Linked DNA regions of Caldimonas brevitalea. Each later gene encodes a partner of the first gene's protein in a complex. Links are inferred from orthologs where the notes say so. Each region holds a gene or a part of one and is shown in the gene's direction. Other genes may lie near its edges.

Evidence for each region.
Region 2: the proteins of dnaN (region 1) and AAW51_RS14155 are in contact, whole or in part, in a cryo-EM structure (PDB 8GIZ), measured with the Escherichia coli proteins. The link is inferred for Caldimonas brevitalea from one-to-one orthologs.
Region 3: the proteins of dnaN (region 1) and dnaX are in contact, whole or in part, in a cryo-EM structure (PDB 8GIZ), measured with the Escherichia coli proteins. The link is inferred for Caldimonas brevitalea from one-to-one orthologs.
Region 4: the proteins of dnaN (region 1) and holA are in contact, whole or in part, in a cryo-EM structure (PDB 8GIZ), measured with the Escherichia coli proteins. The link is inferred for Caldimonas brevitalea from one-to-one orthologs.
Region 5: the proteins of dnaN (region 1) and dinB are in contact, whole or in part, in a solved structure (PDB 1OK7), measured with the Escherichia coli proteins. The link is inferred for Caldimonas brevitalea from one-to-one orthologs.

The regions. Positions count from the first base shown.
Region 1 is NZ_CP011371.1:152-6,120, forward strand. What follows is about bases 700-3,621. They hold dnaN (DNA polymerase III subunit beta), read left to right. Parts: upstream 700-1,568; coding sequence 1,569-2,675; downstream 2,676-3,621. Other genes in these bases: dnaA (chromosomal replication initiator protein DnaA), read left to right, coding at 700-1,313; gyrB (DNA topoisomerase (ATP-hydrolyzing) subunit B), read left to right, coding at 2,861-3,621. In the rest of the region: more of dnaA, read left to right, coding at 1-699; more of gyrB, read left to right, coding at 3,622-5,404; AAW51_RS00020 (N-6 DNA methylase), read right to left, coding at 5,860-5,969. UniProt on the Escherichia coli protein: Confers DNA tethering and processivity to DNA polymerases and other proteins. Acts as a clamp, forming a ring around DNA (a reaction catalyzed by the clamp-loading complex) which diffuses in an ATP-independent manner freely and bidirectionally along dsDNA.
Region 2 is NZ_CP011371.1:3,289,151-3,295,195, reverse strand. Bases 1,060-4,057 are described here. They hold AAW51_RS14155 (hypothetical protein), read left to right. Parts: upstream 1,060-2,050; coding sequence 2,051-3,064; downstream 3,065-4,057. Other genes in these bases: AAW51_RS14145 (TatD family hydrolase), read left to right, coding at 3,639-4,057; AAW51_RS14150 (PilZ domain-containing protein), read left to right, coding at 3,061-3,459; tmk (dTMP kinase), read left to right, coding at 1,422-2,054. Also shown: CAF17-like 4Fe-4S cluster assembly/insertion protein YgfZ, read right to left, coding at 1-326; more of AAW51_RS14145, read left to right, coding at 4,058-4,433; AAW51_RS14140 (ankyrin repeat domain-containing protein), read left to right, coding at 4,686-5,354; AAW51_RS14135 (hypothetical protein), read left to right, coding at 5,470-5,694; glycogen synthase GlgA, read right to left, coding at 5,741-6,045. UniProt on the Escherichia coli protein: Part of the beta sliding clamp loading complex, which hydrolyzes ATP to load the beta clamp onto primed DNA to form the DNA replication pre-initiation complex.
Region 3 is NZ_CP011371.1:2,524,530-2,530,554, forward strand. The notes cover bases 168-3,145. They hold dnaX (DNA polymerase III subunit gamma/tau), read left to right. Parts: upstream 168-696; coding sequence 697-2,595; downstream 2,596-3,145. Other genes in these bases: AAW51_RS11240 (YbaB/EbfC family nucleoid-associated protein), read left to right, coding at 2,659-2,985; recR (recombination mediator RecR), read left to right, coding at 3,020-3,145. Also shown: more of recR, read left to right, coding at 3,146-3,607; AAW51_RS11250 (MAPEG family protein), read left to right, coding at 3,657-4,058; AAW51_RS11255 (ABC transporter substrate-binding protein), read left to right, coding at 4,170-5,267; AAW51_RS11260 (transglycosylase SLT domain-containing protein), read right to left, coding at 5,346-6,025. UniProt on the Escherichia coli protein: Part of the beta sliding clamp loading complex, which hydrolyzes ATP to load the beta clamp onto primed DNA to form the DNA replication pre-initiation complex.
Region 4 is NZ_CP011371.1:312,941-318,856, reverse strand. Bases 2,932-5,800 are described here. They hold holA (DNA polymerase III subunit delta), read left to right. Parts: upstream 2,932-3,754; coding sequence 3,755-4,846; downstream 4,847-5,800. Other genes in these bases: AAW51_RS01375 (phosphatidylglycerophosphatase A family protein), read right to left, coding at 5,431-5,800; AAW51_RS01380 (CinA family protein), read right to left, coding at 4,875-5,399; AAW51_RS01390 (LPS-assembly lipoprotein LptE), read left to right, coding at 3,238-3,738; leuS (leucine--tRNA ligase), read left to right, coding at 2,932-3,234. Also shown: AAW51_RS01405 (MotA/TolQ/ExbB proton channel family protein), read left to right, coding at 1-38; AAW51_RS01400 (ExbD/TolR family protein), read left to right, coding at 38-466; more of leuS, read left to right, coding at 562-2,931; more of AAW51_RS01375, read right to left, coding at 5,801-5,916. UniProt on the Escherichia coli protein: Part of the beta sliding clamp loading complex, which hydrolyzes ATP to load the beta clamp onto primed DNA to form the DNA replication pre-initiation complex.
Region 5 is NZ_CP011371.1:1,589,935-1,595,869, reverse strand. What follows is about bases 1-2,888. They hold dinB (DNA polymerase IV), read left to right. Parts: upstream 1-784; coding sequence 785-1,993; downstream 1,994-2,888. Other genes in these bases: AAW51_RS06940 (glycosyl hydrolase), read right to left, coding at 2,007-2,888; AAW51_RS06950 (ACT domain-containing protein), read right to left, coding at 151-597. Also shown: more of AAW51_RS06940, read right to left, coding at 2,889-4,289; AAW51_RS06935 (helix-turn-helix domain-containing protein), read left to right, coding at 4,556-5,449; AAW51_RS06930 (CPBP family glutamic-type intramembrane protease), read left to right, coding at 5,507-5,935. UniProt on the Escherichia coli protein: Poorly processive, error-prone DNA polymerase involved in translesion repair and untargeted mutagenesis. Copies undamaged DNA at stalled replication forks, which arise in vivo from mismatched or misaligned primer ends.

The DNA.
Region 1 (5,969 bases):
TCAAACTCGACTGGATCCGCAACCAGTACGCGCCCCGCATCGAGATGCTGCTGGCCGACCTTGCCGGCCAGCCGGTCAAGCTCGAACTGTCGCTGGCCCCCCGTGACGGTGCGCCGTCACGCCCGGCCGGCGGCACGGCCGACGCCGCGGTGTATGTCCATGCCACGGCCGCATCGCATGCACACGGCCACCACAACGGCATCGCGATCCATCACCCTCCCGCCCCCGCCACGGCGCCACCGCCACCCGTGGCAGCTGCCGCTGCGCAGCCGGCCGGCACGTCGGCCTGGTCGCGCAGCCGTTTGAACCCGAGCCTGACCTTCGACACCCTGGTGCCCGGGCGCGCCAACCAGATGGCGCGCACCGCCGCACTGCACGTCGCGGGGGCCCCCGGGCAGATGTACAACCCGTTGTTCATCTATGGCGGTGTCGGCCTGGGCAAGACCCATTTGATGAACGCGGTGGGCAATGCACTGCTGGCCGACAACCCGAATGCGCGCATCCTGTACCTGCACGCCGAGCAGTTCATCACCGACGTCGTCAAGAACTACCAGCGCAAGACCTTCGACGAGCTGAAGGCCAAATACCACCAACTCGACCTGCTGCTGATCGACGACGTGCAGTTTTTCGCCGGCAAGGAGCGCACGCAGGAAGAGTTCTTCAACGCCTTCGAGGCGTTGCTGGCCAAGCGGGCCCACATCATCATGACCAGCGACACCTATCCCAAGGGGCTGGCCGACATCGACGAGCGCCTCACCTCGCGCTTCGACTCGGGGCTGACGGTGGCCATCGAGCCGCCGGAGCTGGAGATGCGGGTCGCGATTCTGATCAAGAAAGCCGAAGCCGAGGCGACACAAATGCCCGAGGACGTGGCGTTTTTCGTCGCCAAGAACGTGCGGGCGAACGTGCGCGAGCTGGAAGGCGCGCTGCGCAAGATCCTGGCTTACTCGCGGTTTTCACACAAGGAAATCAACATCCAGCTGGCGCGCGACGCGCTCAAGGACTTGCTGTCGATCCAGAACCGGCAGATCTCGGTCGAGAACATCCAGAAGACGGTGGCCGATTTCTACAAGATCAAGGTCGCCGACATGTACTCGAAAAAGCGCCCCGCCAGCATCGCCCGGCCGCGCCAGATCGCGATGTACCTGGCCAAGGAGCTGACCCAGAAGAGCCTGCCTGAGATCGGCGAGCTGTTCGGCGGACGCGACCACACGACCGTGCTGCACGCGGTGCGCAAGATCGGCGGCGAGCGCACCAAGAACACCGAACTCAACCAGCAGCTGCACGTGCTGGAACAGACGCTGAAGGGTTGAGCGGTGCCGCGTGCCTCTGCAGCACCCCGGCCCTGCTGCCGCCCGATGACAAGCCTGGGGACAAGTTTCGAACAACACCCGGGTTGTCCACAGCGCGGCGGCGCCGGCCGAAGTTGTTGTGTTTTGCCACTCGCGCAATCGAGGGTTCGCTGCACAAGCTTGTCAGCCTGCTAAAGCCTTGACCGGACAAGACAAAATAGCGTTTTCCACAAAAACTCGGCCGACCTACTACGGCTACCACCCCAAGAGGTTCATATGATTGTGTTGAAAGCACCCCAGGAAAAAGTGCTCGGCGCCCTGCAAGCGGTCTCCGGCATCGTGGAGCGGCGTCACACCCTGCCCATCCTGGCCAACGTGCTGATCCGCAAGACTGGCAGCCAGGTGGAGTTCACCACCAGCGACCTCGAGATCCAGGTGCGTACCACCGCCGAGTTCGACGGCGATGCGGGCGACTTCAACACCTCGGTGGGTGCGCGCAAGCTGATCGACATCCTGAAGTCGCTGCCCGCCGACCAGACCATGTCGCTCAGCGCCAACCAGAACAAGCTGACGCTGCAGGGCGGCAAGAGCCGTTTCACGCTGCAGACGCTGCCGGCCGAAGACTTCCCGCTGGTGCAAGAGGCAGCCGACTTCGGCCCCGCCTTCGGCGTGCCCCAGAAGACGCTCAAAAGCCTGATCGGCCAGGTGCACTTCGCGATGGCGGTGCACGACATCCGCTACTACCTCAACGGCATCCTGTTCGTCGCCGAAGGCAAGCAGCTGACGCTGGTGGCCACCGACGGCCACCGCCTGGCGCTCGCCAGCGCCACGCTCGAGGTCGAGATGCCGCGCCAGGACGTGATCCTGCCGCGCAAGACCGTGCTCGAGCTGCAGCGCCTGCTGAAAGACGAAGACACGCCGATCGAGATGCGCTTTGCCGGCAACCAGGCCAAGTTCAGCTTCAGCGGCATGGAGTTCGTCACCAAGCTGGTCGAGGGCAAGTTCCCCGACTACAACCGCGTGATCCCCAAGAACCACAAGAACAGCGTGACGCTCGGCCGTGCGCCGCTGTTAGCCAGCCTGCAGCGCGCCGCCATCCTGACCAGCGAAAAGTTCAAGGGCGTGCGCCTGAACATCGAGCCGGGCACCTTGCGCATCGCCTCGAGCAATGCCGAGCAGGAAGAGGCCAAGGAAGAGCTCGAGATCGACTATGGCGGCGACACCATCGAGATCGGCTTCAACGTCACCTACCTGGTCGACGCGCTGGCCAACATGAGCCAGGACATGGTGCAGATCGACCTGCACGATGCCAACAGCTCTGCCCTGCTGACCATCCCCGAGCAGACCGGCTTCAAGTACGTGGTGATGCCCATGCGCATCTGACGACGACGACCCGCGGCCCACCGCCCGGCGTCGCGCCGGGTGCTGGGGCCCGCCGAACGACGCGCACCCCGATGGGCGCGCGCGTGAGCGGCACGAGGGCTCCCCGCCCCCTTCCCGCTTCAGCGTTTCCATAGGGCAACGGCGCTAACCCCGCCCTGCCCCGACCGAGAGAATCGAGACCCTTCATGAGCGACGACCAAGCCAAGGACCCCAACGCACAACCTGCCAATGCCGCGCCGGCACCCGCCGCGCCCGACACCGGTTACGGCGAGGCCAGCATCCAGATCCTCGAAGGCTTGGAGGCGGTGCGCAAACGCCCCGGCATGTACATCGGCGACACGTCCGACGGCACCGGTTTGCACCACCTGGTGTTCGAAGTGGTCGACAACTCGATCGACGAAGCGCTGGCCGGCCACTGCGACGACATCGTCGTGACCATCCACACCGACAACTCGATCAGCGTCATCGACAACGGCCGCGGCATCCCCACCGGCGTCAAGATGGACGACAAGCACGAGCCCAAGCGCAGTGCCGCCGAGATCGCGTTGACCGAGCTGCACGCCGGCGGCAAGTTCAACCAGAACAGCTACAAGGTGTCGGGCGGCTTGCACGGTGTGGGCGTCAGCTGCGTCAACGCGTTGAGCAAGTGGCTGCGGCTGACGGTGCGCCGCGAAGGCAAGGTGCACCTGCTCGAATTCCGCAAGGGCATTCCGCAAGACCGCGTGCTCGAGCAGCGCAACGGCTTTGAGGTCAGCCCGATGAAGATCGTCGGCGAAACCGAAAAGCGCGGCACCGAGGTGCACTTCCTGCCCGACGAGACCATCTTCACCAACATCGACTTCCATTACGACGTGCTGGCCAAGCGCCTGCGCGAGCTGAGCTTCTTGAACAACGGCGTCAAGATCCGGCTGGTCGACGAGCGCAATGCGAAGGAAGACAACTTCGCCTTCGCCGGTGGCGTCAAGGGTTTCGTCGACTTCATCAACCAGGGCAAGAAGGTGTTGCACCCCAACGTCTTCCACGCCATGGGCGAGAAGATGAGCGAGCACAACACCAACGTCGGTGTCGAAGTGGCGATGCAATGGAATGACGGCTACAGCGAGAACGTGCTGTGCTTCACCAACAACATCCCTCAGCGCGATGGCGGCACCCACTTGACCGGTTTGCGTGCGGCGATGACGCGGGTCATCAACAAATACATCGAAGACAACGAGCTGGCCAAGAAGGCCAAGGTCGAGGTCAGCGGCGACGACATGCGCGAAGGCCTGGCCTGTGTGGTGAGCGTCAAGGTGCCCGAGCCCAAGTTCAGCAGCCAGACCAAGGACAAACTGGTGTCGAGCGAGGTGCGTGCACCGGTCGAAGACATCGTGAGCCGCTTGCTGACCGACTGGCTGCTCGAAAACCCGACCGACGCCAAGATCATCTGTGGCAAGATCATCGAAGCGGCACGCGCGCGTGAAGCCGCCCGCAAGGCCCGCGAGATGACCCGCCGCAAGGGCGTGCTCGACGGCCTGGGCCTGCCCGGCAAGCTGGCCGACTGCCAGGAGAAAGACCCGGCGCTGTGCGAGATCTACATCGTCGAGGGCGACTCCGCCGGCGGCTCCGCCAAGCAGGGCCGCGACCGCAAGTTCCAGGCGATCCTGCCGCTGCGCGGCAAGATCCTGAACGTGGAGAAGGCGCGCTACGAGAAGCTGCTGAGCAGCAATGAAATCCTGACGCTGATCACCGCGTTGGGCACCGGCATCGGCAAGACCGGCGCGGGCAATGGCAGCGACGACTTCAACCCCGACAAGCTGCGCTACCACCGCATCATCATCATGACCGATGCGGACGTCGACGGTGCGCACATCCGCACGCTGCTGCTGACCTTCTTCTACCGCCAGATGCCCGAGCTGGTCGAGCGCGGCCACATCTACATCGCGCAGCCGCCGCTCTACAAGGTCAAGCAGGGCAAGCAAGAGCAGTATCTGAAGGACGCGCACGAGCTGGACGCGTTCATGCTGAAGGTGGCGTTGAACGACGCTGCCCTGCACACCGGCACCGGCGACACGGTGCTCAAGGGCGAGGCCTTTGAGCAGCTGGCCCGCCAGTACGTGCTGGCCGAGAACGTGATCGACCGGCTGGGCAACTGGATGGACGCCGAGGCGCTACGCGTGCTGGCGAGCGGCACCGAGATCAACCTCGACACGCTGGAGCAGGCCGAAGCGTCGGCGATCGCGCTCAAGGGTGCGTTGCATGGCGCTGAGGTGGCGGCCGAGTTCGACTCGCGCATGGACAAGCACATCCTGCGCATCAGCCGCAAGCACCACGGCAACGTGAAGAGCAGCATCATCAATGCCGACTTCGTGCATGGCGCCGACTATGAAGTGCTGAGCACCGCGGGCAAGACCTTCAAGGGGCTGCTGGGCACCGACGCCGTGATCAGAAAGGGCGAAGGCGAGAAGCAGAAGGAACAGAAGGTCAAGGACTTCCGCGAAGCGATGCAGTGGTTGATGACGCAGGCAGAAGGCAGCGTCGGGCGCCAGCGCTACAAGGGGCTGGGGGAGATGAACCCTGGGCAGCTGTGGGAGACCACGATGGACCCGACCGTGCGGCGCTTGCTGCGCGTGCAGATTGAAGACGCGATCGAGGCCGATCGGGTGTTCACGATGCTGATGGGGGATGAGGTGGAGCCGCGGCGGGTGTTTATTGAGAGTAATGCGTTGAGGGCGGCGAATATTGACGTGTGACGCGTGTTGTAGATAACCGCAAAGCCTGAGAAACGGGGCCCGATCAGCTGAGCGACTGATCGGGCTCTGATTTTTTCTAATGGCCGTAAATCAGGCTGAGCGACCAGCGCTACGAACCCACCGGTCGCTTCGAACCGTGAAACAAGCCAGACCAGCATGCTCGACGCCTAGGTCGACGCGGGCTGAACAGCCTTCTGGTCCAGCACATCTCCAACCGGGTGCAGCGCTGGAGCACAGCGCCAACCCCGTTTTCATCCACCGCCTCGGTGACGAAAACAGCAGCGATGCTGGCACATCGGAAGATGCTCGGTTCCCCGTCCCCGGGCTTTCATCGAAGAAGCGAAGTGACGATCGATGCGATCGAGACCGTGATGAGTGCAATGCTGAAAGCCACATCACGCACTGTCAGTCTTCGCTGCATGCGTCTCCAAGCTTCGAGCTTGATCTCGGGCGGGTCACGACGAAAGTACTTGAACTGATCCGGATCTTGCGGGAGCTTCATCATCTGCATCACCTTCGCCATACGCATGCTCGAGTGACCAGAGATGAGCCGCCGCTTTGGCTT
Region 2 (6,045 bases), 3.3 Mb from region 1 along the record:
TCGGTGAGTTTGGCCTTGGCGCGCAGCACGAACATGCTCAGGCGCTTTAGCGTGGGCGGCAACACCTCGCGGCGGCAGGCCAGCAGCACGCGGGCCTCACCGTCCTTCCAGCCGACGAAGCTGGCGAGCAACCGGCCTTTCGGCGAGCAATAGCCCGCCAGGCGGGCTTCGCCGTGGCCGAGCAGGGCGAAGTCGTGGGTCAACTGGCTGTGCAGGAATTTGGCGGCATCTTCGCCATCGGCGGCGATCACACCCCAATGGGACAGAAGAACGGCGCCGGCGAGCGCTTCGGCGGCAGACCCGGGAGACAGGCTATCGGTCATCATGCCTCCATTATCATCAGTGGCCGAACACCGTGGTGCCGGCCGGGTTCCCCGCGTGGCCGCCGAGGCCCTTTTTGACGTGATCTTCCTATGCGATTCCTGAAGCGCCTGTTCGGCGCCCTCGTGCTGCTGGCGCTGTTGTCGGTCGTGCTGTCTGGCGCCGCGGCGTACTGGTGGTTGCAGCAGCCGCTGCCGCTCAAGTCGGCCTCGGTGGAGTTTTCGGTCGAGGCGGGCATGACGCCGCGCCAGATCGCCAATGGCTGGGTGGCCGCCGGCATCGATACGCCGGCCCTCGTACTGTATGAATGGTTCCGCTGGTCGGGGCAGGCACGGAAGATCCGTGCCGGCAGCTACGAGGTGGGGGCGGGCACCACACCGCGCGCGCTGTTGCAGAAGATGGTGCTGGGTGACCAGACGCTGGCCACCGTGCGGCTCATCGAGGGCTGGACGTTTCGCCAGTGGCGGGCCGAACTGGCGCGTACGCAGACACTGCGCTCCACCATCACGGCCATGAGCGACGAACAGGTGATGGAGGCACTGGGGGCGCCGGGGCAGCATCCCGAGGACGGTTTTTCCCCGATACCTATGCCTACAGCCGCGGCAGCAGCGACCTCGCAGTGCTGAAGCGGGCCCACCGCGCCATGCAGCACCGGCTGGCCGACGCCTGGGCGCAACGCGCCGAGGGCACGCCGCTCAAGAGTGAGGACGAAGCGCTGGTGCTGGCGTCCATCGTCGAGAAGGAAACCGGCTTGCCGTCCGACCGGGGGCTGGTGGCCGGCGTGTTCAACAATCGTTTGCGGCTGGGCATGCCCCTGCAGACCGATCCGTCGGTCATCTACGGGCTGGGCGCAAGCTTCGACGGCAACCTGCGCAAACGCGACCTGCAGACCGACGGCCCTTACAACACCTATCTGCGCGTCGGGCTGCCGCCCACGCCGATCGCGATGCCGGGCAAGGCCTCGCTGCTCGCCGCGGTCCAGCCGGCCGACACCAAGGCGCTGTTTTTCGTCTCGCGCGGCGACGGCAGCAGCGTCTTCAGCGAAACCCTGGCCGAGCATAATCGGGCGGTCGACAAGTACCAGCGCGGGCGCTGACGGGATGAGCAATACGGCAGGTCACACAGGTGTTTTCATCAGTTTCGAGGGCATAGACGGCGCGGGCAAATCGACCCACATCGACACCCTTGCCGCGCGGCTGCGCAGCGCCGGGCGTGATGTGGTGCTGACCCGCGAGCCCGGCGGCACGGCGCTGGCCGAACGCCTGCGCGAACTGGTGCTGCACCAGCCGATGGACCCGCTGACCGAGTCCTTGCTGATCTTCGCGGCCCGCCGTGACCATCTGCAGCAGGTGATCGAGCCGGCACTGGCCGCTGGCCGTGTCGTCTTGTGCGACCGTTTCACCGACGCGACGTTTGCCTACCAGGGAGCCGGCCGCGGTTTCGACACGGCGCAGCTGGAGCAGCTGGAACGCTGGGTCCAGCAAGGCCGCCAACCCGACCTGACGTTCTGGTTCGACCTGCCGCCCGAGGTGGCCGCCGAACGCTTGTCAGGCGCCCGGGTGCCCGACCGCTTCGAGCAGCAACCGGCGGAGTTCTTCCGTCGTGTCAACGACGGCTACCGGGCGCGGGCGCAAACGCATCCGCAGCGTTTCATCCGCCTCGACGCGTCGCAGCAGCGCGACGCCGTCTGGGCCGACCTGGAGGCCGCGCTGACGCGGCGCGGGCTGCTGTGAGCGCGGTTGCGCCGGCGGCGCTGCCGCCCTGGTTCGAGGCACCGCTGGGCGAACTGCTCGGGGCGCAGCGGGGCCACGCGGTGTTGCTGGCCGGGCCGGCCGGCATCGGCCAGTTCGAACTGGCGCTGGCGCTCTCGCAGGCCTGGCTGTGCGAAGACCGTGAGGCCGCCAGCCCGGCCTGCGGCCGCTGCGCCAGCTGCGCGCTGGTGCGGGCGCGCACCCATCCCGACCTGCTGGTGCTGCTGCCGGAGGCGCTGCAGGAGGCGCTCGGCTGGGCCACCGCCGACGCCGAGGCACCGGCCAAGGCCAGCAGCAAGGCCAAGCCCAGCAAAGAAATCAAGGTCGAGGCGCTGCGCCGGGCGGTCGAGTTCGCGCAGCAGACCTCGGCACGCGGCGTCGCCAAGGTGGTGCTGGTGCACCCGGCCGAACGCATGAATGCCATCTCGGCCAACACCTTGCTCAAGACGCTCGAAGAGCCGCCCGGCCAGGCGCGCTTCGTGTTGAGCACCGAGGCGATCGAATCCCTGCTGCCGACGATCCGCAGCCGCTGTCAGCTCCAGCGCCTGGCGCCGCCCCCGGCGGAGGTGGCGCGGCAGTGGTTGCAATCGCAGGGGTTGGCTGGCGCAGAGGTGTTGCTGGCCGCCGCCGGGCAGCTGCCGCTCGCCGCCCGCGACCTGGCCGCCCAAGGGCTGGACGCGAACCGCTGGCGGGACCTGCCGGCCCGGCTGGCGGCCGGCGACGGGTCGGCGCTGTCGGGATGGCCGGTGCCGCTGGTGCTCGAGACCTTGCAGAAGGTCTGTCACGACGCCTTGTGTGTGGCGGTCGGGGCCCCGCCGCGCTATTTCGGCGCGGAGTCCTTCGCGGGCCGAAAAGCCAGCCTGGACGCGCTGACGAGCTGGGGCGCCGAGCTGCGGCGTGCAGCACGTCACGAAGAGCATCCGTGGAACGCCGGCCTGATGCTCGAGTCCCTTGTTGCGCAGGCCAAGCGCGCCTTACACTCCGCGCCATGAGCGAGCCCACCCCCCGTCCCTTGGCCAGTGGCACCCCCGCCGCTGGCGGCAGTGCGGCCCGCCCCAGCGTCATCCAGCTGGTGTTCCGCGAAAAGGGCGCGCTGTACGCCGCCTACATCTCGGTGTTCACCGACGGCGGGCTGTTCGTGCCGACCACGCGCGACTACAAACTCGGCGAAGACATCTATCTGCTGCTGTCGCTGCCCGAGGACCCGCAGCGTTACCCGGTCGCCGGCAAGGTGGCCTGGGTCACCCCGGCCAATGCGTCGGGCGGCCGCACCCAGGGGGTCGGCGTGCGGTTTCCGAGTGACGAGAAATCGCGCTTGCTGAAAATGAAGATCGAGGAGCTGCTCGGCACCTCGATCCAGTCGTCCAAACCCACCCAGACCATCTGACGACGCCGGCGCGCCCCGCGCGTGTTCGGCCCGGGCTCACGGCCGCGCCAGCGGCGCGAGAGCAGTGTAGGCTTGAGGCCTTTCTGCGCTCCGAGCCCGCCTGCGCTGCTGTCTGCCGGCGCGGGGCCCCGTCTCACGGCGCACCTGACGCCTCCTTCTTCCCCCTTCGTTGATCCGCGATGTTTGTCGATTCCCATTGCCATCTGAGTTTTCCCGAACTGGCCGAGAACCTCGGCGCCATCCGCGCGGCCATGGCCGCCGCCCAGGTCGACCGGGCGCTGTGCATCTGCACCACGCTGGAGGAGTTCGACCAGGTGCACACGCTGGCGCTGCAGCACGACAACTTCTGGGCCAGCTGCGGCGTGCACCCCGACAACGAAGGTGTCGAAGAGCCCAGCGTGGCGCGTTTGCGTGAACTGGCCTCGCGGGACAAGGTGGTCGCGGTGGGCGAAACCGGCCTGGATTACTACCGGCTCAACGGGCGCAGCCTGGCCGAGATGGAGTGGCAGCGCGAGCGCTTTCGCACCCACATCCGCGTCGCCGCGGACCTCGCCAAGCCGCTGGTGATCCACACCCGCAGCGCCTCCGACGACACCCTGGCGATCCTGCGCGAAGAGGGCCAGGGCCAGGTCGGCGGCGTGTTCCACTGCTTCACGGAGACCCAGCAGGTGGCCGATGCGGCCCTCGACCTCGGCTTTTACATCTCGTTCTCGGGCATCCTGACCTTCAAGAACGCCACCGATCTGCGCGAGGTGGCCCGCCGCGTGCCACTGGACCGTTGCCTGATCGAGACCGACAGTCCCTATCTGGCGCCGGTGCCGTACCGGGGCAAGACCAACAACCCGTCCTACGTCCCCTACGTGGCCCAGCAACTGGCGGAGCTGAAAGGGTTGCCGGTGGAGCAGGTGGCACAGGCGACCAGCGCAAATTTCGAACGCCTGTTCGGGGTGCCGGCAAGAGCGGCTGCTACTTGAAGTAGAGCTTTTCGAATCGCCTACAACCCGTTGTCGCGAAATAAATTTACACCTGGCGGCAACGGAGTGTGCCGGACATGAGAAGACACTTGAACATCGCGACCTAAGATCTTGTCGTTATTGAGAAATTCCACAATTTGAGCACTTCGATCATCCGGGGCACCGTGCGGCGCATGAAGTAAAGCTTTAGAAAATGCGCGCAAGTGCTTGTTCTGAAAGAAAGAATCGGAGTGACGCCGAAATGGAGTGAACATGAAGAAGCACTTGAGAAAGCTGGCGTATGCCCTTGTGGTTGCGGGCGTTTCTGCCGCGCATGCCGGGTCCTACGAAAGTTTCTTCCGCGCCCTCAAGCGCGATGACGATCGCACCGTCACCACCCTGTTGCAGCGCGGCTTCGACCCCAACACGGCCGACCCCGACGGCCATGTCGGCCTGACCCTGGCGCTGAAAGAGCCGTCGTTGAAAGCCGCGGCGGCCTTGCTGCAACACCCGCAGCTGGACGTGAACCGGCTCAACCCTGCCGGTGAGTCGCCGCTGATGATGGCCGCGCTGAAGGGCGAACTGGCGTGGTGCCAGCGCCTGATCGAGCGCGGCGCCGACGTCAACAAGCCCGGCTGGACCCCATTGCACTATGCGGCCACCGGCTCGAGCATTCCGGTCATCGAATTGCTGCTCGAGCACCACGCCTTCATCGACGCGCAGTCGCCCAACAAGACCACGCCGCTGATGATGGCCGCACGCTACGGCAGCGAAGAGGCGGTGGTGACCCTGCTCGACGCGGGGGCCGACCCGACGATGCGCAACGAGCGCGGCCTGAGCGCGGCCGACTTTGCCCGCGGCGGCGAGCGCGATCGATTGGCGGAATTGATCGAGCGGCGCTCGGCCACCTACAACACAGCGAGCCCGTCGTCTCCAAAGTGACAGCGTGTCGGATGAATTCCGACGGGGGGTTTGGTGGGGGAGTGACTACTGCGCCAAGGCGGCGCGACCTACAGTTCACTCCATCGACACGCCGCCCCCCTTAGGAGTACCCGCCATGCAAACCCCGCTGATCGCCGATCCCTTCGCCCTGATGCTCAACCCCGAAGCCGTCTTCAGCGCCATCGAGCGTTCCGAGCGCCTGAGCGGTCTGCAGCGCCGCGTGTGCCGCCCGCTCGACAAGCCTCTGCTGGCCAACACCGCCCGCGATCAGCACGACGCCGAGATCGACGCCGAACCCGATCTGGTCGAAGAAGAGAGCGAAGCCTGCGCGGCGCTCTGAACCGGATCGCCGGCGGTCGCCGCCCCCGGCTCGCTTCCTGACCTCTTCACCCTTGCGCCGCCAGCAGTTCCCGGTACACATCGACATACTGCTGGGCGCGTTCCTTCCAACCGAAACGCTGTTCCATCGCCCGCTCCTGCAGCGCCCGCCAGCGCCCGGCAGAGCGGAAGGCCTCGAAGGCCCGCTGCAGCGTCGCTTGCAGCGCGGCCCCGCTGGCCTCGTCGAAGCTGAAGCCCGTGCCCTGGTCGGGCGCCGCATCGGCGTCCACCACGGTATCCGCCAGGCCCCCGGTGCGCCGCACCACCGGCAGGGTGCCGTAGGCCAAGCTGTACATCTGGTTCAAGCCGCAAG
Region 3 (6,025 bases), 2.5 Mb from region 1 along the record:
GCAGGCAGTAGGCGAATGCGTCCTCGGAGGGTATGGCGTAGATGAGCTGTGAGGGAAGCGGCTGGGAGGGGGTTGAGGGCCCGCCCGATGGCCTGGAACTTCTCAACGTACTCCACGCTTCTGCGCTGCGAGCCTGTCGGCTTCGCGGCGGTCGGAGGCATTGAGGGAGAGGAAGATTCGGGAGCGCTCCTCAAAAGGCGCCCTGACGGTCCTTGGGGATCACGATGCGGAGTTGCCAAACCCCTCCGCCGTGGACCAAGCCTAGCGGTCTTGCCATCGGCTGCGTACCAGCCGGGTCGGATCATCGAAGGAATGCAGACGAGTGAACTACAAATCGTCTTGGATACTGCGTCGGCCCTGGAAGCGCGTGCTTCCTGGCGACGCGAGAAGATGGGTGACGAGCCTTAACCCCGGCACTGGTCGCAACAGTTAGGGCTGCTTCGTTCCCGACCTGACCCGGTTGGCCGCGCTCCCATGCGGGGAGGCCCGTCACGCACGATTGTAAGCCACCTTTCATCCGCCTCGCTTTGCTTCGCCGTTTTGCTGCGGTCTGCGCCTGAGATCGCTCGGCAGCCCCACGTCCCCGGCCTCGTGCGACTGCCGCCGGCCTGGCGGCACGGCGGCGGCGGCGACGGACAAGCGGGCAGCGACTGCTGCTGCCGGCGGCCCGCAAGTCCGCCCCGTAGAATCGCGAGAATGAGTTACCTCGTGTTGGCCCGCAAATACCGACCCCGCACCTTCGAGCAGATGGTGGGTCAGGAGCATGTCGTGCAGGCCTTGAGCAATGCGCTGACGCAGCAGCGGCTGCACCATGCCTACCTGTTCACGGGCACCCGCGGTGTCGGCAAGACCACGGTGTCGCGCATCCTCGCCAAGTCGCTCAACTGCGTCGGGCCCGATGGCAGCGGCGGCATCACGGCAGCGCCTTGTGGTGCTTGCCAGGCCTGTGCCGACATCGATGCCGGCCGGTTTGTCGATTACGTCGAGTTGGACGCGGCGTCCAACCGCGGTGTCGAAGAGATCTCGCAACTGCTCGACCAGGCGGTCTACAAGCCGGTGGTGGGGCGCTTCAAGGTCTACATGATCGACGAAGTGCACATGTTGTCGAACACCGCCTTCAACGCGATGTTGAAGACGCTCGAGGAACCGCCCGAATACCTCAAGTTCGTGCTCGCGACGACCGACCCGCAAAAGGTGCCGGTGACCGTGTTGTCGCGCTGTTTGCAGTTCAACCTGCGCCCGATGGCGCCGGAAACGGTTCTCGAGCATCTGCAGCAGGTACTGCAGGCCGAGCAGATCGACGCCGACGCGGGCGCCTTGCGGCTGCTGGCGCGCGCCGCCCGCGGCTCGATGCGCGACGCGCTGTCGCTGACCGACCAGGCGATCGCCTTCGGTTCGGGCAGCTTGGGCGAGCCGAGCGTGCGTCAGATGCTGGGCGCGGTCGACCGCAGCCATGTCTACCGGCTGATCGAGGCACTCGCCGCTGGCGACGGTGCTGCCGTGGTGGAGACGGCGCAGCAGCTGCGCGCCCAAGGCCTGTCTGCCCAGGGAGCCCTCGAAGAGATGACGGTGGTGCTGCAGCAGCTCGCCGTGCTGCAGGTGGTGCCAGACGCCGCCGACCCGGCCGATCCCGAGGCCGAGGTGCTGGCCCGGCTGGCCGAACGGCTGCCGCCCGACGAGACCCAGCTGCTCTACAGCATCGCGCTGCACGGGCGCAACGAACTCGGTCTGGCACCGGACGAGTACAGCGGCCTGACCATGGTGCTGCTGCGCATGCTGGCCTTCAAGCCGGCGGCGGGGGGCAGTGCGCGGCCCCAGGCGGCTCCGCTGCAGCGCCCGCAGAACCCGGTCTTGCGCGTGGCACCGCGCAGTGCGCCGCCGGCCTCGCCGGCCCCGGCGCCCGCGGCGGCGTCTGGGGCCGCTGCGTCTGCGCCCGTGGCCAGCCCCACCGCCCGCACCTCGACCTCCGCACCGCGGTCAGTGTTGTCACCGGCGGCACCGGCGGGCGCAGCCCGTCCCCGTCCCGGCTCGGAACCGCCACCGTGGGATGACGGGCCCGCCGCAGCGCCGGCCGCGTCTCCCGCAGTGCCTGCGTCACCCGTTGCTCCGGTCGCTCGCACGGCGCCGAACGTTGCCGTGCCCCCTGTGGCGCCGGCCGTGCCCGCACCGGCCGCCGATCTGCCGGACACCCCCGGCTCGCCGCTTGGCGACCGCTGGCATGCACTGGTGCTGCAGATGTGCGAGCGTGAGTTGATCGGCGCGCTGGTGCGCGAACTGGCGATGCAGGGCGAGTGCCTGGTCGCCGGCGATGACAACGCCGCTTCGTGGCGGCTGCGGGTCGAGCGCGAGACGCTGGCCTCTGAGGCGGCGCGCGCCAAGCTGGAGGCCGCGATGAGCCAGGTGCTGGGCCATGCCGCGCGCCTGCAGTTGGAGGTCGGCCCGACCCAGGACACCCCGGCACGCCGCGAAGCCGCGAAACGTGCGCGGCGCCAGCGCCAGGCCGAAGAAGCGATCGAGAACGACCCGCTGGTCGTCGCGCTGCGACAGCAGTTCGCGACGGCACGCATCGTGCCGGGCTCGGTCAGACCGGTTTGAACCAGAATTTGCGCGGGCCGTTGCAAACCGCACCCCGCACCCCGTGACCCCGAAAGGAACACCATGCTCAAAGGACAACTCGCCGGCCTCATGAAGCAGGCCCAGCAGATGCAGGACAACCTCAAGCGCGCCCAGGACGAGCTGGCGCAGATCGAGGTCGAGGGCCAGTCGGGCGCAGGACTCGTGAAGGTCGTGATGACCTGCAAGCACGACGTCAAGCGCGTGACGATCGACCCCAGCCTGCTGGCCGACGACAAGGACATGCTCGAAGACCTGGTCGCTGCCGCCTTCAACGACGGCGTGCGGCGTGCCGAGCAGGTCAGCCAGGAAAAGATGGGCAAGCTCACCGCCGGCATGCCCTTGCCCCCCGGCATGAAGTTCCCGTTCTGATCCGCATGCCGCCGCGCACACGCCGGGAAGCTGCATGACGATGTCGTCGTTCGACGCGCTGGTGCTGGCCCTGCGCAAGCTGCCCGGCGTGGGGCCGAAGTCGTCGACGCGGATGGCGTTTCACCTGTTGCAGCATGACCGCGAGGCGGCGCACCAGATCGCGCAAGCGCTCGATGCAGCCATGCGCGACGTGCGCCACTGTCAGCGCTGCAACACCTTCACTGAGGCGGAGGTGTGCGACACCTGCCTCGACCCGCAACGCAACGCGGCGCAGCTGTGTGTTGTCGAGACGCCGGCCGACCAGGCGGCGGTCGAACGCACCGGCAGCTACCAGGGCCTGTACTTCGTGCTGATGGGCCGGCTCAGCCCCCTCGACGGCATCGGCCCGCGCGACATCGGGCTGGACCGCTTGTTCGAGCGCGCGGCCGACGGTGAGGTGCGCGAAGTGATCGTGGCGACCAATTTCACCGCCGAAGGCGAAGCGACCGCCCATGTGCTGGCCGAAGGGCTGAAGAGCCGGGGGCTCAAGGTCACGCGGCTGGCCCGCGGGGTGCCGGTCGGCAGCGAACTCGAATACGTCGATCTCGGCACCATCGCGCACGCGCTGGTCGACCGGCGATGACCCTCGTCTCCATCACGACAACCCCTCTCGGCACGACAGGAGCCACCGGATGACGATCACGCTAGGGTGTGTGCTGGCCGCGGCGATGCTGCCGATCTTGTCGGCCTGGATCGCGAAGTGGGGGCAGCTCGGCAAACGCCGCAGCGAAGGCGGCTACGACAACCACGACCCGCGCGCCTGGCTGGCACGTCAGCAAGGCTGGCGCCAACGCGCCAATGCGGCGCAGGCCAACGGCTTCGAAGCCTTGCCGTTTTTCATCGGCGCGGTGGCCATCGCGATCGCCACCGGCGCACCGGCCGGGCGCCTCGACCTGCTCGCTTCAGCCTATATCGTGTTGCGGCTGGTCTACATCGCCTGCTATGTCGGCGACCGTGCCACGTGGCGCAGCCTCGCCTGGGCACTCGCGTTCGGCGTCAACGTGGCGATCCTGTTCAGCGGCCGCGCCGGCTGAGGCCGGTGGGCATCTGGTACGACGCCTGGGTGAAACCCGCCATCCCGGGCTTTCCCTGCCCGGAAGCTCCCGAATAGGAAGGGCTGAGGTCGAGGGCTAAGCTGCCCGACCATGACAGGCCCGCGCCCCTCCGCCCTCTCGCCCGTGTTGCCCTGCGGCACCGCACGGGCGCTGGGCCGGCGCCGCGTGCTGCACACGCTCGGGCTGGGGGCCGTGTGGCTGGGGGCGCCGGGCGTCTCGCGTGCGGGCTCACGGGGCGACCGCGGCCGTTTGCGCATCAGCATGGGCCAGGAGGAGTCCTTGTGCCATCTGCCGGTCACGGTGGCGTGGCAACTGGGCTATTTCCGCGCCGAAGGCCTGGACGTGCAACTGGTCGAGCAGGCCGACCCCAAAGCGGCGGTCGCGTCGGTGGTGAGCGGCAAGGCCGAGCTGGCCTCCGGGCCCTACCTCGCGGTACTCAAGCAGCAATTGCAGGGACAGGCCCTGCAGACCATGGTGTTGCAAGGGCGCGCGCCCAAGGTCGCGTTCGGCGTGTCGACCCGCTCGCTGCCCGGCTACCGCAGCCCGGCCGATCTGCGCGGGCGGCGGGTGGGGGTGGCGGCGTCGGGCGCACTGTCGCAGGCGCTGGCGCGCGCCTGCCTGGCCAAGGGAGGCCTGCGCGCATCCGACGTGGCATGGACGGGCTACACCTCGATGGGCGAGGCGGCCCAGGCCCTGCGCCAAGGCGAGTTGGACGCCCTGAGCCATCTCGATCCGGCCATGACCCAGCTGGAGCAGCGGGGCGAGGTGAGGGTGATCGCCGACCCGCGCACACCGAAGGGCGCGCACGACGTGTTCGGCGGGCCGATGCCGGGCACCTGTGTGTTCGGGCTGCCGTCCTACATCGAGCAGCAGGCCGATGTCTGCCAGGCCGTCGTGTTCGCCGTGCTGCGAGGCCTGCGCTGGCTGCAGACGGCGCAGCCGCAGGACATCATCAAGACCGTGCCCGAGAGCCAGATGATGGGTGACCGGGCGCTGTACCTGGCGTGCTTCTACAAGGTGCGCGAGTCGTACTCGCCTAACGGCGAATTGGGCGACGCGGCGATGCGGACCGCACTGAAGGTGGCCGCGACGCTGATCGACGCCCGCGGCCACGACAGCCAGGCGCTGCTCGACCGCAGCCACACCAACGAGTTCGTGCTGAAAGCTCGGGCCCGTCTGCGGGCCTGACGCCGCCAGCCTGGCGGGGTTGCCGAGCGCCCAACAAAAAGCGCCCCGAAGGGCGCTCGTGTGGTGCCGGAGGGGGCCTCAGTTGCGGGCTACCTTGACGCGTGACTTGCCCGTCGACTTGTTGGCCTTGGCGGTGCGCCCCTTGGCGGCCGCCGCCGACGGCCGCTTCTGGGCCACCGCGCGGGTCTGCTTGGCGGCGGCTGTCCGGGTGCTGGCCGTGCGGGTGGCTGCGCCCCGCTTGGGCGTCAGATAGACCACCACCTGTTCGCCGCGCTTGAAGCGCGACGAGGGGCTGACATGGTTCCAGCGCGCCACCTGCGCGGCGTCGAGGCGGTAGCGCCTTGCGATGCTGGCGACGCTGTCGCGCGAGCCGGCCCGCACCACGGTGCGCTTCGCCGGCGGCACGTCGGGGGCCAAGGCCATCACGGCGTTGTCGGCCACCTCGGCCGACACGTCCCGGTGGTGTTTCACCGCATGGCGTTCCACCAGCAGTGTCGAGCCGCCCTTGATCAACATGAAGGGCGGGATCTTGTTCAGCTCGCGCAGTTCCTTCTCGGTCATGCCGACCTGTTTGGCGGCGACCGACGGGCGCATGGTCTTGGGCACCACCCAGGCGGTCCAGCTCGCCAGCGGGCCCTTGTGGTCGGCCAGGTTGCGGATGAATTTGCGTGCGTTGTCGTAGGGCAGCAGGATCTGGGGCGTGCCGGCGGCCAGGATGACCGGCTGGTTCATCTGCGGGTTCAGCGCGCGGAACTCGT
Region 4 (5,916 bases), 310 kb from region 1 along the record:
GCGAAATGATGTGCCCCGGCGCGGGGGAGGCCGGCTGATGGCCTTCGGCCGCCTCGAGCGCAGCAGCGGCCCGGCGCCGATCAGCGACATCAACATGACACCGCTGATCGACGTGATGCTGGTGTTGCTGGTGATCTTCATGATCGCCGCACCGTTGATGACCGGCAGCCTCAAGCTCGAACTGCCCAAGAGCGACGCCGCCGCGCCAGGCGACGCCCCGCGTTCGCTCGCCGTCGCGCTGGACGCGGCCGGCAAGCTCTATCTCGACGGCGCGCCGCTGGCGCCCGAAGCGCTGGCCAGCCGCGCCGCCGAAGCCGCCCGGCGCGACCCCGCCACCGAGGTGCAGCTGCAGGCCGACCGCCGCGTGCCCTACGGGCAGGTGGTCGAGCTGATCGGCACGCTGCAAAAAGCCGGGCTGGTGCGCATCGCCTTCGTCGCCGAGCCCGAGCCGGCCGCCAGCCGCTGAGCAGGGCCGAGGGCGACCTCGGCCGCCTCGCTTCCTATAATCGACGACCACTTTTTCGATCCGAGCAGGACCGGCCCCGCCGGGGCCACCACCCGATGAACACCGAACATCCCAACGCCTACAACCCCCGCGAGGTCGAGCCGGCCGCACAAGCCGATTGGCGCGCGCGCGACGCCTACCGTGTCGTCGAGGACCGCAGCAAGAAGAAGTTCTACGCCTGCTCGATGCTGCCCTATCCCTCGGGCAAGCTGCACATGGGCCACGTGCGCAACTACACCATCAACGACATGTTGGCGCGCCATTTGCGGATGAACGGCTACAACGTGCTGATGCCGATGGGGTGGGACGCCTTCGGCCTGCCGGCCGAGAACGCCGCGCTGAAGAACCGCGTGCCGCCGGCGCAATGGACCTACGACAACATCGCCTACATGAAGAAGCAGATGCAGGCGATGGGCTTGGCGATCGACTGGTCGCGCGAGGTCGCCACCTGCGACCCGAGCTACTACAAGTGGAACCAGTGGCTGTTCCTGAAGATGCTCGAGAAGGGCATCGCCTACCGCAAGACCCAGGTGGTCAACTGGGACCCGGTCGACCAGACCGTGCTGGCCAACGAGCAGGTGATCGACGGCCGCGGCTGGCGCACCGGGGCACCGGTCGAAAAGCGCGAGATCCCCGGCTACTACCTCAAGATCACCGACTACGCGGACGAGTTGCTCGACCAGGTGCAGCACCACCTGCCGGGCTGGCCCGAGCGCGTGCGGCTGATGCAGGAGAACTGGATCGGCAAGAGCGAAGGCGTGCGCTTCGCCTTCCGGCACGACATCCGTGACGCCGGCGGCCAGCTGATCCAGGACGGCAAGCTCTACGTCTTCACGACCCGTGCCGACACCATCATGGGCGTGACCTTCTGCGCGGTCGCGCCCGAGCACCCGCTGGCCCAGCACGCCGCGGCCGGCAACGCGGCGCTGGCCGCCTTCATCGAAGACTGCAAGAAGGGCGGCACCACCGAAGCCGAGCTGGCGCTGAAGGAAAAGGAAGGCCAGCCGACCGGCCTGTTCGTCACCCATCCGCTGACCGGGGACCAGGTTGAGGTGTGGGTCGGCAACTACGTGCTGATGAGCTACGGTGACGGCGCGGTGATGGGCGTGCCCGCGCACGACGAGCGCGACTTCGCCTTCGCGAAGAAATACGGCCTGCCGATACGCCAGGTGGTGGCGGTCGAAGGCGAAAACTACTCGACCGACGCCTGGGCCGAGTGGTACGCCGACAAGCAGCGCGGCATCACGATCAACTCCGGCCGCTATGACGGCCTGCGCTACAAGGAAGCGGTCGACGCGATCGCCGCCGCCCTCGCGGCACTTGGCCTGGGCGAGAAGAAGACCACCTGGCGTTTGCGCGACTGGGGCATCAGCCGCCAGCGCTACTGGGGCACGCCCATCCCCATCATCCACTGCCACGAATGCGGCCCGGTGCCGGTACCCGAGCAGGACCTGCCGGTGGTGCTGCCGCTGGACTGCGTGCCCGACGGCAGCGGCAACCCGCTCAACAAGCGCGCCGACTTCCTCAACGTGGCCTGCCCCAAGTGCGGCAAGCCGGCGCAGCGTGAAACCGACACGATGGACACCTTCGTCGATTCGTCGTGGTACTTCATGCGCTATTGCGACCCGACCAACGAGCAGCAGATGGTGGCCGGCGGCGCGCAGTACTGGATGCCGGTCGACCAGTACATCGGCGGCATCGAACACGCCATCCTGCACCTGCTGTACGCGCGCTTCTGGACCAAGGTCATGCGCGACCTCGGCCTGGTCACGGTCGACGAGCCGTTCACCAAGTTGCTGACGCAGGGCATGGTCTTGAACCACATCTATTCGCGCCGCACCGACAAGGGTGGCGTCGAATATTTCTGGCCGCAGGAAGTCGAGAACCAGTACGACGAACACGGCAAGATCGTCGGCGCCAAGCTCAAGCAGGACGGCTCGCCCATCGACTACGGCGGCGTCGGCACCATGAGCAAGTCCAAGAACAACGGCGTCGACCCGCAGGACCTCATCGACACCTACGGCGCGGACACCGCCCGATTGTTCGTGATGTTCGCTTCGCCGCCGGAGCAGACGCTGGAGTGGAACGACGCCGGCGTCGAAGGCGCGCACCGCTTCCTGCGCCGCGTCTGGAACTACGCGCAGACCCACCGCGAGCAGATCGGCGAGGTGCTGCCGGAAGGCCTGGCCGCCGAGCTGATCTATGCCGCTGCGCCGGCCGACGTCAAGAAGCTGCGCCGCGAGGTGCACAAGCTGCTGCAGCAGGCCAGCTACGACTACGAGCGCATGCAGTACAACACCGTCGTGTCGGCCTGCATGAAGCTGCTGAACACGCTGGAAGGTTTCGACGCGCAGCAGCATCCCGACCGGCATTACGCCAGCTGGGCGGTGCACGAGGCCGTGGGCATCTTGTTGCGCGTGCTCTACCCGGCCTGCCCGCACCTGACGCATGCCCTGTGGCAGCAACTCGGCTACACGGCGCAGTACGGCGATTTGCTCGACGCCCCCTGGCCGCATGTGGACGAGGCCGCGCTGGTGCAAGACGAGATCGAGTTGATGCTGCAGGTCAACGGCAAGCTGCGTGGCGCCGTCACGGTGCCGGCGTCGGCCGACAAGGCGGCCATCGAGGCGGCGGCCCTCGCGTCGCCCGATTTCGTCAAGTTCGCCGAGGGCAAGCCGGTCAAGAAGGTCGTGATCGTGCCGGGCCGTCTCGTCAACGTGGTGGTCTGACGCGTGGCGGCCCGACTGTCGCGCCGCCTGTGGCTGAGTGCCGTGGCGGCCCCGCTGTTGCTGTCGGCCTGCGGCTTCCAGCTGCGCGGCGCACCGAGCTTCGCCTTCCGCAGCATCCAGCTCGGCTTCTCGCCGCGCTCCGAACTCGGCATCGAAGTGCGCCGCCAACTGGTCGCCGCGCCCGACATGCGTGTGGTGGAGGCGTCCAAGGATGCCGAGGTGGTACTCGAGGTATTCGAAGACAGCAGCGATCGCTACGTGACGGGCAAGACCTCGACCGGCCAGGTGCGCGAGATCGCCGTGCGTGCACGACTGCGCTTCAGGCTGCGGACCCCGGACGGGCGCGAGCTGATCCCCGAGACGCTGATCCAGCCGAACCTGGTGCTGAGCTACAACGAGAGCGCGGCGCTGGCCAAAGAGAGCGAAGAGGCCGAAGTGCTGCGCGAAATGCGCCAGGACATCACCCAGCAGCTGATGCGGCGGCTGGCGGCAGCGAAGTTGTGACCCGGAAGGTGTTGTGATGCAGTTGCGCCTGGATCAGCTCGCCGCCCACCTTCAACGTGAGCTGCGCCCGCTCTACACGCTTTACGGCGACGAGCCGCTGCTGGTGCAGGAAGCCTGCGATGCCATCCGTGCGGCCGCGCGCACCGCCGGGCACCATGAGCGCACCGTCCACCACGTGGTGGGCGCTCATTTCGATTGGGGCGAGTTGCTGGGGGCAGCGCAGGCCCTGAGTCTGTTCGCCGACAAGCGTCTGATCGAGATCCGCATCCCGGGCGGCAAGCCCGGCAAAGAGGGATCCGACGCGCTGCAGCGCTACTGCCAACATCTGGGCGAGGACCTGGTCACCATCGTGATGCTGCCGCGCCTGGACAAGGCCACCCAGTCGAGCGGCTGGTTCGCCGCGCTCGACGGCGCCGGCGTCACCGTGCGCATCGACCCGATCGAGCGCAAGCAGCTGCCGGCCTGGATCGCCCAGCGCCTGGCGGCGCAAGGGCAGCGCGTGCAGGGCGGCGAAGCGGGGCAGCGCACGCTGGCCTTCTTCGCAGACCGGGTGGAAGGCAACCTGCTCGCCGCCCACCAGGAGATCCAGAAGCTGGGCCTGCTCTACCCGGCGGGCGAGCTGAGCTTCGAACAGGTCGAGGTGGCGGTGCTGAACGTCGCACGCTACGACGTGTTCAAGTTGTCAGAGGCGGTGCTGGCCGGCCAGGTGAGCCGTGTGTTGCGCATGCTCGACGGCCTGGAAGCCGAGGGCGAGGCTGCGGTGCTGGTGCACTGGACCCTGGCCGAAGACATTCGGGCGCTCAAGCGCGTGAAAGACGCGATGCTCGCCGGGCGTCCGCTGCCGATGGCGCTGCGCGAACAGCGCATCTGGGGCGTCAAGGAGAAGCTGTTCGAGCGGGTGCTGCCGCGTCTGTCGGACACGAGTGTCGACGCTTTGCTCGATGCCGCCCAGATCTGCGACGGCCTCGTCAAAGGCCTGCGCCATCCGCAGTGGCCGTCCGACCCCTGGGCCGCCTTGCGCCGCTTGGCGTTGATGACGGTCGAAGCGGTCGGCACCCCACAAAGCCCGCGCGAGGCCGAAGGGCGCTGGCTGGCCCTGCGCGCCTGACCGCCGGGCCGGGCCGATCCGCCCGCGCTCAGTCGCTGCTGACGATGGCCAACAAACGCGCCAAGGCGTGGCGCACCGCACCGCTGCGCACCTCACGCCGATCGCCCTTGAAACGCACACATTCGGCGCTAACCGGCGCATCCCCGCGGCCGAAGCCGAACCACACCGTGCCGACCGGCTTGGCCTCGCTGCCACCGCCCGGGCCGGCGATGCCGGTCACCGACACCGCCACCTGCGCGCGCGCATGCTGCAAGGCGCCCATCGCCATGCCCATCGCCACCTCGCGGCTGACCGCGCCGTGGCGCGCAATCATCTCGGCCGGCACGCCCAGCAGCTCGGTCTTGGCCTCGTTGGAATAGGTGACGTAGCCCCGCTCGAACCAGTCGCTGGAGCCGGCCACCGACGTGCAGGCGCCGGCGATCAGGCCGCCGGTGCACGACTCGGCCGTGACCAGCCGCAGGCCGCGGGCGGCCAGGACCAGGCCGAGTTGGGTCGCGAGCGTGTCGGTGTCGACGGACGCCGCCGCCGCATCAGATGCCGAAGGGCCCATCATCAAGGTCTCTCCCGTGTCGAGGCCCGCCAGCTCACAAAGCCCGCCACAGGGCAAACACGAGCAGGGTGCAGAAGGCCGCGACCAGATCGTCGAACAAAATGCCGAAGCTGCCGCTCCAGCCCTCGCCCTTGAAACGGCGGTCGGCCCAGCGCACCGGGCCGGGCTTGGCGGCGTCGAAAAAGCGGAAGCACAAAAAGGCGGCCAGCTGGACCCAGACCGTGCGGACCTCGGTGCTGGCGGCGCCCGGCGTCACCAGCCACAGCACCAGCCAGAAAGCCACCACCTCGTCCCAGACGATGTGGCCGGGGTCGGCGGCCCGCAAATGCTGCGCCGTCACCTTGCACGCCCACCACCCGACGAGCAGGGCGACCGGCAGCACCACCGCCCATTGCGCCTCGCTCAGCCACAGGTCGAGCACCACGAAGCTGAGCCAGGCCCACAGCGTGCCGACCGTGCCCGGGGCCACCGGGCTGAGCCCGCTGCCGAAGCCCAGCGCGATCGCGTGGGCCGGATGCGA
Region 5 (5,935 bases), 1.6 Mb from region 1 along the record:
CGAAGTTGAGCAGCAGAAGAAGGGAAAGTTAACCATGAAGATGCAGCGTCATGAGCGACGAGATGAGGCCGTGGCCACCACGCCGACGACCGGTGGGTTGCACGCTATGGACGGCAGCCAGCGCGCGCAAAGTCGTCGACGACGGCGCCATCAAGCCGGCACGACACGCCGTGCGCTCCCCTCTCGCTGCAAGGCATGCAATACCTCGAGGCTCGCCTGTCGTGCATCCCAGGGCACGAACAAGTGGTCATGGCAGGCGGCAGCCACCATGTTGCAGCTGATGCCGGCTTCGGTCAGGGCTGTGGAGACGGCCGCGGTCAGGCCGACGGCATGCAGATCGGAATGCACGCTCAACGTGATCCATGCGGCCCGAAACAGCACCGGCCACCCCGCTGCCTCCGCCACCGAAGCCTCGACCACCACGCTCAACCCCTCGCGCTCGCGGAAGGTGGCGAGCGGCTCGACCACGCCCAACCAACCGCTCCCTGCAGGCAACGAGGCGAACACATACATGCCGTCCTGCAGGGTCGGCTCGAGCGACGCCAACAGGGCTTGTAGATCGGAGACCGGAGTGCTGGGAGAACAAGGTGATTCCATGGCAGCATGCCCGCATCAGAAGCAAGGGCTGGATTCTGGCACCGGTCGAAGCCGTCTCACGCTCACGCTGCGCGGCTTGCCAGGCGACCTGCAGCCCTTATACTGTACAAAATGACAGTGCTGCATGGCGGCGCCTTTGGCAGCCCGCCGCAGCACGTCGTGCCCCACCGTTCGGCCGCGCCCGCCCATGCCCCGCTACATCGCTCACCTCGACATGGACGCGTTCTATGCGTCGGTGGAGCTGTTGCGTTATCCCGAGCTGCGCGGACGCCCGGTCGTGATCGGCGGCGGCCGACGCCACCAGCCGGTGTTGCGCGAGGACGGCCAGCGCGACGTCGCGGTGCTGCGCGACTACGCCGGCCGCGGTGTCATCACCACGGCCACCTACGAGGCGCGCGCCTACGGCCTGCACTCGGGCATGGGCTTGATGAAGGCGGCGGCCCTGGCACCCGACGCCGTGCTGCTGCCGACCGATTTCGACGAGTACCGGCGTTACTCACGGCTGTTCAAGGCGGCCGTGGCCGAGGTCGCGCCTCAGATCGAAGACCGCGGCATCGACGAGATCTATATCGACCTGAGCGAGGTGCCGGGCATCGACGAGCCGGTGGGTCACGATGCGATGGGCGGTGTGCGGGCGGTGGCGCAGGCGATCAAGAACAATGTGCAGCGCGCCACCGGGCTCAGCTGCTCGATCGGCGTGACGCCGAACAAGCTGCTGTCCAAGCTGTGCTCCGACCTCGACAAACCCGACGGCCTCACCGTCGTCACGCTGGCCGACCTGCCGCACCGCATCTGGCCGCTGCCGGCCAAGCGCATCAACGGCATCGGCCCCAAGGCGAGCGCCAAGCTCGAAGCGCTGGGCATCCGCAGCATCGGCGACCTGGCGGCTGCCGACCCGCAGTGGCTGGTGGGCCACTTTGGCATCAGCTACGGTACCTGGCTGCACCACGCCGCGCACGGACGCGACGAGCGGGCGGTGGTGACCTACAGCGAGCCGAAGTCGCTGAGCCGCGAAACCACCTTCGAACGCGACCTGCATGCACGGCTCGACCGCGAGCAGTTGAGCCGCATCTTCACGCGGCTGTGCGAACAGGTCGCCGACGATCTGGTGCGCAAGGGCTACCTCGGCAAGACCATCGGCCTGAAGCTGCGCTATGACAACTTCAAGACCGTCACCCGCGACCTCACGTTGCCGGAGTACACCTGCGACGCGGCGCTCATCCGGCAGGCTGCGGGGCAGTGTTTGAAACGCGTGCCGCTGGAGCGCCGGCTGCGGCTGCTGGGCGTGCGGGTCGGCACGTTGTGCCGGCGTGACGCGGTCCCGTCGCCGCGACCGCGCCGCACGGCGGCCCCCACCGAGGAGCCGCCGGCGGCCTACACGCTGCCGCTGTTCTGACGGGCGTCATCCATCAGCAGGGATCGGTCCCCGCCCCGTGTCCGATCCGCTTCGGTTGCACCCGCAGGCAGGCGCCGTTGGAGAAGCGCACCGTCCGCGCGGCGCCGCTCGGGTTGTACGCCACATAGGTGCGCACGCCGTTCTTGTTGAACACCGCGTGGGTCGGCACGTTGGCCGTCACGCCGGTGTCCACCCGCCCCATCGCGTTCAGGTTGTGCAGCCAGTGGTAGGTGTGGGCCTTGCTCTCGCCGGCCTCGCTGGCATAGTTGCCCGCACCGAACTTGGCCAGCGCCGCCGCGGGGTCGACCAAGGCCTGGAAACTCCAGATCACGTCGACCCATTCGCTCTCGGGCCCGCCGTTGCGTCGTACCAGCTCGTCGTAGTTGCGCTTCACGTAGGACGGGTGCCGGCCTAGGTAGAGCGAGCCGCCGGTGATGGGCAGGAAGTTGATGCCGTGGATCTCCTCGGGGTTGGCGGTCCACCAGGTGGCATAGGCGGCGCCGCTGCCCCAGACGATGCCCACCACGTCGTGCTGGAACGACGCCGGGAAGACGTTCTGGTCGACGTCGAACCAGTACTGCTCGATGGCCCGCGTCATCGTCGCGTGCAGGAAGATGCCCATGTCGCGCAGCCGCTTGTTGCCGGTGGCGGCGCCCCACAAGGCCACGCCGGTGGCGAAGTTCATCGCCTCCGACGACGATTCCTCGTTGTTGCCCGACGCGAACAACGCCGGCCCGTTGGCCCAGTCGTGGCCGGAGTAGACGTCAAAGGAACGCATGAAGGGGAAGCGCGTGTCGCTGCGGTCCATGTTGGCGACGTCACGCATCCAGAACTCCACCATCGCGCCCCATTTGTCTTGCGCGGCCCAGCCCGGGTCGAAATGCGCGACCGTCGCGGCCGCCATCATCCAGTAGCCGTAGTGGAAGTCATGGTCGTTCAGCTCGGTGTTGGAGTTGAACGAAGCGGGGTAGCCGATCAGCGTGTTCCAGGTGCGGTCGTAATAGAGCTTGAGGCCCCGGTTGTCGCCACCGGCGTCGGCATGCATCCAGTCCTCCAGCGACAGCTTCAACGCGCGGATGAAGTTGTCGCGTGCGGCCTTGTTGCCCACCTGGTCGGCGATCCACACCAGCTGCGCCAGGCGGCCGGCGTCCTTGCCACCCCAGTAGGTGTCGGTGTGCGAGATATAGGTGTCGTTCAGGTAGGCGTCCTGCACATAGGCGGCGAGACGGCTGCGGTCGTAGCTGCCGGCATCGGGCAGCGTCGGCAGCACGCCGTTGAACTTCATCTTGGTGTGCATCGAGTTGCCCGCGCGCACCCGCATCTCGCCGCGCGGCGACACGTAGCGCAGCGGCGTCACGGGGTCGGCGCTGTTCTTCCACTGGTGCGGGTACAGGCCGAACAAGGTGTAATTGAGGTTGCCATTTCCCGATTCCTTCAGCTCGGTGGTGAACGTGAAGGTGGTGTTCATCTCGGCGTTGGCCTCGTCGTACCGCCACTGCGCCCGGGTGTGTGTGATGAAGGCGTAGGCGTGCTTGCGGTACAGCTCGATGGTGGCGGGCGACTTGTCGGGCAGCAGCGCCACCGTGAAGTAGTTCTTGCCCGACAGGCTGGACGTGAAGGGCGGGCCCGACGACCAGTTCGACCCGGTCGGCGCGCACAGCAGGTAGTAGTGGCCGTTGACCTCGATGCCCAGCACGCCGCGCTGGTTGTAGAAGGTGCCCTGGTAGCCCGAGGTCACGTTCACCTGTGCATCGGCGTTGCCCTGGCGGGTGAAGAAGACGAAGGGCACACCCTTGGTGATGGTGGCGTCGAGGCTGCTCGCGCCGCTCCAGCGTGCCACCACCGACCAGTCGGAGTATTTGGCCACGCGGGTGTCGGGCGAGTTGAGGCCGGCCAGGCCGACCCGCAGGTCCTCGGCTCGGTAGTGGTAGTGGTACTCGTTGTTGAGGGCCGGCGTGGTCTTGTAGCTCAGCCCGAGTCCGTTCTGGAAGGCCTGCACCGACAGCGGATGCGGGAACATCGGCGACGACCAGGGGTTGGGCGCGTCTTCCGGATCGAACTGCCAGATCAGCGAAGACCACCATTTGTTGGTCTGCACCGGCCCGGTGAAATCGGCCGTCACCTTGGGCCTGACCGGCACGCCAGCCTTGTTCGACGGCCCTTTCTGCCCGGCGGGCAAGGTGTCGGTGTAGCTGCCGGCGCCGACCGGCACGGTGGCCGCGACGGCGGCCTGTAGCGTCAAGGCGGCCACTCCGGCCGCGGTGATGCACAACTTCAAACCGGACCTGATGTCCATGACGAATTGCTCCTCGTTGTGGGGCCCGACGTGCCGCTTGCCGGCGCGCGTTCCGTGTGTCCTTGGGGCTGGGCCGGCAGCGCCGGGCAAAGCCTGGAAATTTTGCGAGGGTGGACCGGCGGAAGCGATGTCCTAAGGCGAGACAGGTGTCCCCAAAACCGCGTGGCGACCGGTACAAAGTGAAACCGGCTGTCGCCGGTGCGCCCGATCTTGCTTGTTAGATTGGGCCGCCTCACCGTCTGTGCGACCCGTTTCCAACGTTCCCCATGCATGTGCGACAGCCGAGCTACCGCCTCCCGACACCCCGCCCCGAACTCGAACTGGTCGAGCAGCCCGAACTGAGTTCTGCCTTCATGCTCAGTGGTGCCCATCGGGCCGACGTGCCGCAGGGCTGGAGCTATCCGCGCCACGACCATCCGTACTTCGAGCTGTGCTTGTTGCTCGAGGGCGAGCAACAGGTGCGGCTCACGGGCAACACGCTGACCCAGGGCCCGGGCGACCTGCTGTTGCTCACACCCTTCGAGGCGCATGCGGCGTCGACCGATGTTGCGTCGCGCTTCTACTGCCTGCATTTCGATGTCGACGACATCGACCTGCGGCGTCTGTTGTGCCTGGCCGGCACGCGCGTGTGGTGTGCACACGAGCCCGCGATGCAGGAGGTGCGGCCCTGGCTCGACCGCATGGCGGCGCTGCAGGTCGGGCCCGCCGACTCGGCACTGCGCTGGCGACTGGCCATGGGCGCCGCGCTGACCGGTTTGTTCGCGGCACTCGCCGTCGCCTGCGAGGCCCGCGTCGAGCAGGCGCCAGCACTGCCGCAGGCCGCCCTGCAGACGGCCGCCAGCCTCGCCGCGCTGATCGAGCGTGAAGTCGACCAAGGTGCGCAGGAGACCCCGCTGGAGGCGGCCATCCGGCGGCTGGGCTATGCGCCGGACTATGGCAACGCACTGTTCAAGCAGGTCTATGGCATGTCGGCCCAGCACTACCGATCGAGCCTGAAGCTGCGCCGCGCCAAGCTGTTGCTGCTCAACACGCAGCTCAGCGTGGCGCAGGTGAGCGAGCAGCTGGGCTACGCCAACGGGGCGCACTTCAGCCGGCAGTTCAAGCGCTGGTCGGGCATGTCGCCACAAGCGTTCCGGCGCACGCAAAATGTCGCCGCCTGAAGGCGGTGCGCCGTGCCGCCACGGCCGCCCCACCCGCAGCCTGAAAGTGCCTCGACGATGCGTCTCGCCCAGCGTCTGAACCTGCCGTCCACCCCCTCCGCCGCCTGGTTGCGTGCCGCCGTCGGCCCTGCGTTGTGCGGTGCTGCCTATGCGAACGGCCTGGCGCACGGGCCCGCGCCCCTGCTGGCCGCCTTGCTGCTGGCGGTGACGCTGTACGCCGCGGTGACCCAGCGCAAGGCCGTCGCCCTGCCCTGCTTCGTGGCCGCCGGTGTCGTCATGCTGGCGCTTGGGATGTCGCTGGTGCCCGGCTACTCGCGCGTGGACCTGGGGGTGGTCTCGGTCAACGCCGGCAAGGCGGTGGCCGGGCTGTCGGCCGTCGCGATGCTGCCCTCGGCCTGGCGCTGGAACCGCGCCTGCACGGCGGCCGCGCTCGCCTGTCTGGTGCTGGTGCCGGCACTGGCATGGGCCATCGGTTTCGTGCACTGG